One region of the Psychrobacillus sp. NPDC096426 genome, then DNA from elsewhere that is predicted to be linked to it. Evidence: riboswitches for the same ligand, from Rfam matches in the RefSeq annotation. Region 1 holds a riboswitch; each other region holds the start of a gene.

Region 1 (3,292 bases):
GTAGCAGTTCTTCGAGAACCCCAGCATTCATGAATATTTGGGCATTTTGCTTCTTCACAAACTGTATGTAAATTATTATCACGCATTAATTTTTTTAGACCTTTATAGTCTTCATTCGTATTTAGTTTAATTTTTAACCAATCTGGTTTGCGTTGATGCTCTGATTTCGTAGGCTTACAAGATGTCATTTACAGCGACCCCATTCTTTATAAACTAACCACACTGTTGTCAATGTACCATATTATTAGAATTCAAACAACCTTCTGAACTCAGAATATTGGAGCAAAAAATGGGGTTCAATAGTTAACTATTTGCTTTTATATCACTCTTATTTTTTGTATTCCAAATGATGAATAGTGCTATAATAATAGCCACCACAGAAAGCATTCCTACTATTACCGAGCCTGTCAATCCTAAAACTAGATAGCCTATTGCCGCAATGATTGCACTAATAATCGCATAAGGTAATTGTGTCATCACATGATCGATGACATTCACCCCGGCTCCCGTTGCAGACATAATCGTTGTATCTGAAATAGGTGAACAATGATCTCCAAAAACGGCTCCTGCTAAAACTGCTGAAAGAACCGGTAATAATAATGCTGGCTCTATCTCCATAATAATACTAGCTCCTATTGGAAGCAAAATTCCGAATGATCCCCAAGAAGATCCTGTTGCAAAAGCCATCACAGCGGTTAATACAAAAAGCAAAAATGGAATGACTCCTACTGGAATATTATTATCCATTACGATTTTTGCTAAAAATGCTCCCGTTCCTAGCGCATTAATAAGAAACGACAATGACCACGCAAATATTAAGATAAAAATAGCAGGAAGCATTGAACGAATTCCTGTAACGAAAGCTTTCCTTACTAAACTAAAATTAGCATCTGGATTTTTATTAAACTGGCGTACATACAGTGCAATAGCTAAAATCGTTGCTATTAAACCACCGAGCATTAAAGAAAATGGAACATCTGTAAATTCAAAAATGACAAACAGATTAAGTATGTATCCCGAAAGTTTAAAACCTGTCCATAACATTGCAACTAACGTTACAACGATTAATGCAATAATCGGCAATACTAAATCTATAACTTTCCCATAATGATTAGTTGGAAAACTTCCTTGTAGATCTCCCGGATTAGGTTTACTCAAATCATACAGTTCTCCTGTTTCGAGCGCTTTTTTCTCATGCTTTTTCATTTCAAATAAATCAAAATCGGTCCAAGCAATAAAAAACACAATAGCTAACGTTGCAACCACATAAAAGTTCATCGGAGCCATTAACATAAATGCCTCAAGTGGTGTGTATGCAGTTACGGCATGTGTCGCAAAAATAACACCGATCTGACTGATTAAAAAAGCGCCCCAACTAGAAACTGGCGACACGGTGCGAATCAGTAATAGGTCTTGCAATTTGTCCAACTGCTAACGCATTAAAATAATCATCAACAAAAATAATAATACCTAAAAACGCTGTAAGTAATTTAGACCCTCGGCGAGTTCGAATCCTTTTGACCGCCTATGCAGCAAATGCAGCGCTACCTCCGGATAAACTAACAAATGCAGTAATTACACCAAGCAATAAGATAAAGAGTAAAATATAAATGTTAGAAGCATTTATCCCTTCGTCCCAAAAAGAAGTTTTAAATGATTCCCATAGCAGTATTAAAGTATCCACCGGAGCAAAATTCTTTACGAGTAATGCTGCGGTAACAATTCCAACACCAAGGGATAATATCACCCTTTTTGTCAGAAGCACCATTATAATTGCTAATAACGGTGGCAATAAAGAAAAAATCGTATTTTCCAAAACCTGTTCCTCCTCAAAATATAAAAAAGCCAACCTACATATGCACTAGGTTGGCTTCCACTATTGAATTTAAGCATAAAAATGATTATTTATCCTTTGTAGCTCATCATTTATACTTTTCATATAAATGACAGTGTTATTCTTTTTTAAAATAACCCCAACTAAATATCGTTTGACGAACCATACATAGCTTCGGCAAAACTTCCTTTCGTATACGATTATAAGCGTCATCTTTCCGTATAGTACTATTAAGCTCTGCAGCCTCTACCTATTATTCATTTTCTCTATTGTAACAGTTCTTTCTGTCTTTCCTGGATTTTTTATTTTTCAGGCAATGGAATCGGCACTTCAATGGACGGAGCAGTTCCGTTTCCACCTGTATAAATATGAGGAACTTGCCCTTGCACTAATCCCATCGCAACAGGAATATTTTGTTCGACAACACTCATTTTACTAGCAAGCGGGACAATAATTCGGACATTTACTTTAATATGAATACTTACTTCTACATAGGCATTATTAATTCCAAATTCCGTTATTGTTGGTACTACGTTCGACTGCACATTTCCAATTACATGAAATCGAATCGGAATTTTTGGTCCTAAGTTACCGATAAGCGGGATGTTCGTCGCCTGCCCCATCGGTACAAAAAACACAACTCCACCTTGATCTTCCATCGTTTGTTTGTCATATTCAATATCATCCAAATAAGGTAGACTCGATAAATTTCCTTTTTCTGCTTGCTCTAGATGGGCTTGAACCAAACTGTTCGTATCCGATAAAACACGATTAATAATTTCTGTATTAAATTTCGTCGTTACCATATTGGTGCTACCATTTGTTGATGGTACTTCCTCGATAATATCGTTTACATCTAAAACGTTCGCCGTTCTTGAGTTAATTGCTTTACTAATTACCATTGATGCAATTTTATTTGTTTGCACTTCCGCATAATCTAGATATGTGGGCGTCAACCGTTTATTAACAACATAAAATACACCAGCAACTGAAAAGATGAAAATCGCTATTAGTATAGCTAGTTTCCGCTGAGCAGTAAAAATGGTTAAACGCTTTTTTTTTCGATAGAATAGCAAAAAATCCCCCTTATTACTACTATGTAATAAGAGGGGTCATTATGATTGACTTAATAACTGATTGCCGTACCATTTTACTACATCTCGTATTAACTCTGGCATATAGTATTGTTTCGTCGCATATTTGAAGGAAGGAAAAAAATAACCAAATGTGAACATATCGAGTGTAGCAAGCGTATACACTTTTTTAAGTAGCAACGCTTCCCCACCTATAAATATGTTACCTTGCTCATCTTCCATCAGTTGCTCAAAAATAATTGCTCCCAAGTATTTCCCTCTAAATCCGAGCCCCTTTACTTCCAAACGTGGCCATTTCTCGTTTTTAGATTGCTCGACAATTTCCAATAATTCTGCGCCTGTTAATGTTATGACGCAAGGATTA
Region 2 (3,292 bases), on a different contig from region 1:
TAGCAGTGAGATCCATTACACCAAATATTTATTTACCCTAAATAGAAAATGCTGTCTACAAATTAGTAGGGCATTTACTGCATTTACTAAAATAAAGGCTTACATTCAGCCGTTTATTGAAGTGGATCCTCGTATTCATCGTCGTATCCCTTCAAGTAAACCTGTTGTTTTCTGAGTTGGTTGCTTTCAGCAATTAGTTTGTTCTCATGCTAGTTTAGTTGCTATCCGAATATAACTGGTTGCTTTCAATGAACGGTTTATTTGCCTTAATCGCTATTTTCTGGACACACACATTTGAAAAACTGCATAATAGTTAGTTTTAGCAAGTCATTACTGATAAGTAAGCAAATTTCCGTGGATTGGAGCGGAAGGGCGGCGACTCCGGTGGGATCAAATGAGACAAATGAGACTTCACAACGTACGGGAAGCGGCGGTGAAGGCTCATACCCTACGGAAAGCGGCCGCCCTGCAACGGATCTCCAAGCGGTAACTAGCTACTACATATTATTCCTATTTTGTGCAACGCAAATAAGAGTCGTAACAATGTCACGACCCTTGAAGCTGGATTTCTTGTTCCGTTATTGCTTAATGGCCAAGTCAAACTCATCATGCAATGCATTAGCTGCTTCTATCATATTATTTTGAGGAATAACGACAGAAACTTTTATCTCTGATGTACTTACCATCTTCACCGGAATATTCTCTTTACGAAGTCGATCGAACATTTGAGCAGCAACCCCTGGATTAGAAACCATTCCAGAACCCACAATGGAAACTTTTGCTAATCCTACTTCAAAGTCAGCAAATGTAAAACCAAGTGCTTTTTTATGCGTTTCTAAAACGGTAATTGCTTCTGCTAACGATTCTTTTTTAATAGAGAACGAAACGGCAGGTCTTACTCCATCTACAATGGATTGTACAATAATATCAACGTTAATATGATTTTCTGCAAGAGTCGTAAAAATCGATGCTAATGATCCATTAAATGGTACATCATACTCAATTGTTAGTCGCACAATATCCGATTCAAACGCTACCCCTCGAACTACTAAATTATTTTCCACATCTACTTCCTCCTTTAATACTGTTCCTTCATCTTCTCCATAACTAGATCTAACTCTAAGTGGTATTTTATAGTTTTTTGCAAATTCTACTGCTCTTGGATGGAGTACTCCAGCACCTAGGTTCGCAAGCTCCAGCATTTCATCATATTCTAATTGTTCTAGCTTTCTAGCATTTGTAACGTACCTTGGATCCGATGTAAATACCCCTTCCACATCGGTATAAATATCACATACGTCCGCTTCAATCGTCACTGCAATCGCGACTGCAGTCGTATCTGATCCGCCTCTTCCAAGGGTTGTTATTTCTCCATTACTAGTAACTCCTTGAAAGCCCGCGACGATGACAATTTTACCTTCTGTTAATAATGAATTAATTTTAGTATCATCCATTTTTTCCACTCTTGCATTTTTAAATACATGATCCGTTACTAGTCCCGCTTGCCAGCCTGTTAGAGAAACTGCATCGAAACCTAATGTATTTAACTGGATTGCAAGTAATGCCATCGTCACTTGTTCACCTGTAGATAGTAACATGTCCATTTCACGTTTAGATGGATTGTCCGTTATTTCATTCGCTAAATTCACCAACTCATCTGTGGATTTTCCCATAGCTGATACGACAACAACGATATCATGTCCTTTTTCTTTCTCTTTACCTATTCTTTTTGCCACATTTGCAATTTTTTCTGTAGTTGCCACAGAAGAACCACCGAATTTCATCACAATTTTACTCACGCATATCTGCTCCCTTGTTTATCTGTAAGGATTAAAAAATGCTTTCCACATATTGTGAAAAGCATTGTCTCATACACGGTCAAATAATGTCCATGTGAGATAGCCCTCCAGAATACTGAATTCTGACAATTCTACATTTCTTCAATGCAGAACCAACCTAGAATAGGAAAAGCTATTCTAGGTTTCGGCAAATGACCCTTTCGTTTAGCGATCAACGGATCCTTTCATCCTCCCGCTAAGTACTCTTGTCAATTCGCACCTCTATCTTCACTTTATGTTAGTGAATGTTAAATTGTATCAACCATAACACAAGAAAATTCAGAAGACAATCACTTTTTCTGAAAATGTTCAAGCATCGTTTCTGCTAGTTTACTAGAAAGCCCTGCTTCAATAAATTCTTCCTTCGTCGCGACCTGCATTTTCTTGATCGATCCGAAGTGCTTTAATAATATTTTTTTTCGTTTTGGACCTATTCCTTCTATTCCGTCTAAAGAGGAAGCAATCGTATGTTTCCCTCTTTGTTGACGATGGAATGTAATAGCAAATCGGTGCACTTCATCTTGTATACGCTGTAGTAAATAAAATGCTTCGCTCGTCCGCTTCATCGGAATGATGTCAATTGGATTTCCGTATAGAAGCTGAGACGTTTGATGCTTTCCATCTTTTGCAAGTCCAGCGATAGGTATTTCTAATCCTAATTCGTCTTCTAAAATTTCACGAGCTGCTTCTATTTGACCTTTTCCACCATCGATAATAATTAGATCAGGTAAAGGTAAATTTTCTTTTAATACACGTGTATATCTTCTGCGAATTACTTCTCGCATCGCTCCGTAATCATCATGCTTTGCAGCAGTTTTCGTCTTATACTTTCGGTAATCCTTTTTATATGCTTTTCCATCTACAAATACAACCATGGCTGAAACAGCGTCTGTACCATGTATATGAGAGTTGTCGAATGCCTCCATTCGGTTTGGAGTTGCAATTCCCATTAAGTTACCTAGCTCCTCCACTGCACCTATCGTCCGCTCTTCCTGTCTTTCGATCAAATGAAACTTCTCACTTAAAGCAAGTACCGCATTTTTCTCCGCGAGGTTTACTAAGTTTTTTTTCAATCCTTTTTGAGGAGTAATCACTTTCATTTCTAATAATTCAGAAGCTAATTGTACGTCCGTATTATTAGGTACGTACACCTCTTTAGGTTTAATATGTTCTGGTTTTGCATAAAACTGGCCTAAAAATGTTAAAAACTCTTCTTCTGGATCACGATACAAAGGAAAAAGCGAAACATCCCTTTCAATTAGTTTTCCTTGTCGAATAAAAAATACTTGGACACACATCCAGCCTTTATCAACTGAATAACCAAAAATATCCCGGCTCGTAAAATCGTTTATCGTAATTTTTTGTTTTTCCATAACCATTTCAATATTGGAAATTTGATCCCTATATTCTTTTGCCCGTTCAAATTCTAGATTTTCTGCCGCTTCGTTCATCTT
Region 3 (3,292 bases), on a different contig from region 1:
GAGCCGACTCAAATTGACCTTTATCAACAGAAATCACTCCACCACGGACTATTTCTGCCATATACGCTCCTGTATTAATGGATACAATAAGGATAGCTGCTGCAGTTCGGTCCATATCTACTCCAAACGCCATTGCGGACCCATAGAATATAACCATCGCTTGTACAATCATTGGTGTTCCACGGAAAAACTCTATATAAACTGATAGAATAATATTGACTATTTTTAATAAAACTCTTTTAACTTTTCTCTCAGGTGTTGGTATTGTACGAATAACACCTGCTAATAAACCGATAATCGCACCGATGATTGTACCTATTATGGAGATTAAGAGTGTCATACCTGCTCCGCGAAGAAACAGTGGCCAATTATTAATAACCATCGTTATAATCCACTCAATACTCATACTTTCACTCCCTTATATATCAAAACCGACTGCAATAAGTCGCAGCCGGTTCGCTCGTCTTCATTATTGAGCAGCTGGTTGATTTAGAATTGCTTTGTCCATGATTTCTTGACGTTCTTCTTCCGAAATCTTTGCCAATACTTCATTTATCTTGTCCGTTAATTCGCTACCTTTTTTAAGACCAACTGCTACTGCTGTTTCTTCTTCATCCGCAACAAATCCATCTGTAAATTCAACCATTGCAAAATTTTCATTTGCAGCGGAAGCACTAATACCTTCCGGACGCTCGGATACATACCCGTCAATCACACCTGATTCCAAAGCTACACGCATTGCAGAGAAATTATCAGACGCTGGTTGTTTTTGGACACCTTTGATTTGATCAATAACACCATAGTGGGAAGTATTCAATTGACCAGTGATTTTCGCTCCACTAAAGTCTTGAATAGATGTAGCATTTTCATATGGTCCGCCTTTTTTAACAATCATTACAAAGTTCGATGTGTAATAATTATCAGAGAAATCGATTGACTGTTTGCGCTCTGCCGTTGGTGACATACCTGCAACAATTGCATCTATTTTACCTGACTGTAATGATGGTACTAATCCATCCCATTCTGTTTTGACAACAACTAATTCTTTCCCTAAACCTTCTGCAATCTTTTTAGCGATTTCTACATCGTATCCACCAGCGTATTCTGCGTTTCCAGAGATTTTCACTCCACCGTTTGCATCGTCAAGCTGAGTCCAGTTAAACGGTGGGTAACCAGCTTCCAAGCCAACTGTAAATGTATTATCACTTTCTTGTGAAGAAGATCCCGTTTTTTCTGTATTATCCGTTCCACATGCTGCTAAAAATAGCACGACAGATATGAATATTGTTAATAATGCTAATTTGTTTTTCACTTGTATTTCTCTCCTTTTATTTTTAGTTTATGTTTAAAAACAATAAAAAAGGACAACCTACAAAAAAGATCTGAGATGAACTCAGGTCGCAATTTGTATAGTTGCCCTAAATCCTCTACTTTACCCAAATGAGATAGCACACCACGATAAACCGGGACGTTTAAAGTGGACAGTCCTGCAATTGTTCACTGCAGACCCAGCATGTAATACGGAGAAATATTTACAAACTTCGGCGATATTTCCTTCTCCCTAGCATCATTGCTTCTCAAACTCCACTAAGGACTAATAAATATCGCGCCTCTACCTCACTGTTTAAGTGAGGTTGTATTTAATTATTGTTCATAGTCTACAACATCAGGTACTATGTGTCAACCGGTCTCCCCTCAAAAATTCATCCAATATTTTACTTTTAGTGAGTATTATTTATTGTTTATACTACGTAAAATTAGCTATAAACTCCCCCTCTTTTAACACTTAATTTGATAAACCCTTGCTTTTTCTGGTATTATAGAGGATGAATGAATTGGGATACGAATATATAAACAAAAATGGAAGTCAAATTTATATACAAAAAGGGAGTTGATATTATGGGATCTGTCCAAGTCGCAGATCACAAAGTGTCAGAAGAAATGAAAGATGATTACTCACTAGACAGAGTGCCAAGAGATCAGAGAAAAGCAGGTTGGTTTAGTATTACTAACATCACTTTTGGTATCGCAACGGCAATTTTTTATTTTCAAATGGGAAGCGTTATGGCACTCCAATTCGGAGCCATCAATGCCATCATATCCTCCATATATGCGATAATCGTTGCTGGTATACTCGGAACATTCATTGCTTATCTTTCAGCAAAATCCGGTATGAATGTCAATTTATTATCTAGGGGTGGAGGTTTTGGTTACATAGGTGCATCGTTAACCTCATTCATTTATGCAACAAACTTCATCATGTACTGTGCATTTGAAGGTCTAATTTTAGTTTCCGCAGTTCACACCTTTTTCCCCGTACTACCAGAATGGGCTCTAATCATTTTCTTCGGATTAATCGTTATTCCATTAAATTGGTTTGGAGTCAAACAGCTCGATAAACTACAAAAGTGGTCATTGCCGATTTTCGTTATTTTTTTAGTGGCTGCCATTATTATGTCATTCTACAAACCTTCCGTTTATGATGGAGCTTTTTGGACATATATGCCAGAAGGTGTCCAAATGGGTGGACAAGCTTTATTGCTTTGTATCGGAATGCAACATGGAATAATGGGTCTTACAGCATTACTATCATCGGATTACGCACGTTTTCTTAAACCAAAAGATATTAAATTTGGATCTTTAGCCATTGGGTTTGTTCCCCAAATTTTCTGCTTTGGCGTAATGGGTGGACTTGGTATATGGTTTGGTGTTCGTTTAGGTGAACCAAATCCAGGTGTTTACATCGTTCTGCTTTTAGGTATTGGTGGCGTGTTATTCACGATGTTAACGCAATTACGAATAAACGTTACAAATATATACAGTAGTTCCTTATCCCTTGCTAATTTCTTCGAAAACATTTTTAAATTTACACCAGGTAGACGCTTTTGGGTAGTTGTCACTGGATTAGTTGCGATTGGCTTAATGCTTTGTGGTATTGTAGATCATCTAGATACGGCGATGACGTTCCAAGGAGTCTTTTTACTTGCTTGGGCTACTATATTAGTTACCGACGCAATGATTGTGAAAAAGCTATTAAAAATTGGACCACGTTATTATGAAGCTCGACACGAGTTTTTATATAAATGGAATCCTGTTGGAGTCGTTTCTCTACTTATCTCTAGTGGATTAGGAACGATAGCTGCATTAGGATATATGGGATCATTTTTGCAAAGTACCGCGGCATTTTTTGCAGCGATCTTAGCATCTATACTTACGGTTATTTTAGCAATTTCTACTAAAGGAAAGTACTATAGCAAAGGTGAAACCCCTACAGACATTCCTAAGGAAGATT

Evidence for each region. Region 1 has a riboswitch for lysine ahead of ACIQYS_RS13410 (hypothetical protein). Riboswitches for the same ligand answer to the same signal wherever they lie in the genome.
Region 2: linked by a shared signal. The riboswitch ahead of ACIQYS_RS01270 (aspartate kinase) and the one ahead of ACIQYS_RS13410 (hypothetical protein) in region 1 are both predicted to bind lysine.
Region 3: linked by a shared signal. The riboswitch ahead of ACIQYS_RS06840 (transporter substrate-binding domain-containing protein) and the one ahead of ACIQYS_RS13410 (hypothetical protein) in region 1 are both predicted to bind lysine.

What each region holds. Positions count from the first base shown of each region.
Region 1 is NZ_JBIWEX010000015.1:19,061-22,352, forward strand. It holds gene lipA (lipoyl synthase) at 1-188, opposite strand, end outside; gene ACIQYS_RS13405 (Na+/H+ antiporter NhaC family protein) at 304-1,419, opposite strand; gene ACIQYS_RS13410 (hypothetical protein) at 1,526-1,816, opposite strand; lysine riboswitch at 1,908-2,091, opposite strand; gene yunB (sporulation protein YunB) at 2,137-2,910, opposite strand; gene ACIQYS_RS13420 (bifunctional metallophosphatase/5'-nucleotidase) at 2,950-3,292, opposite strand, start outside.
Region 2 is NZ_JBIWEX010000001.1:256,849-260,140, forward strand. It holds gene ACIQYS_RS01270 (aspartate kinase) at 579-1,799, opposite strand; lysine riboswitch at 1,892-2,071, opposite strand; gene uvrC (excinuclease ABC subunit UvrC) at 2,129-3,292, opposite strand, start outside.
Region 3 is NZ_JBIWEX010000006.1:73,627-76,918, reverse strand. It holds gene ACIQYS_RS06845 (amino acid ABC transporter permease) at 1-406, opposite strand, end outside; gene ACIQYS_RS06840 (transporter substrate-binding domain-containing protein) at 470-1,312, opposite strand; lysine riboswitch at 1,439-1,623, opposite strand; gene ACIQYS_RS06835 (purine-cytosine permease family protein) at 1,900-3,292, shown strand, end outside.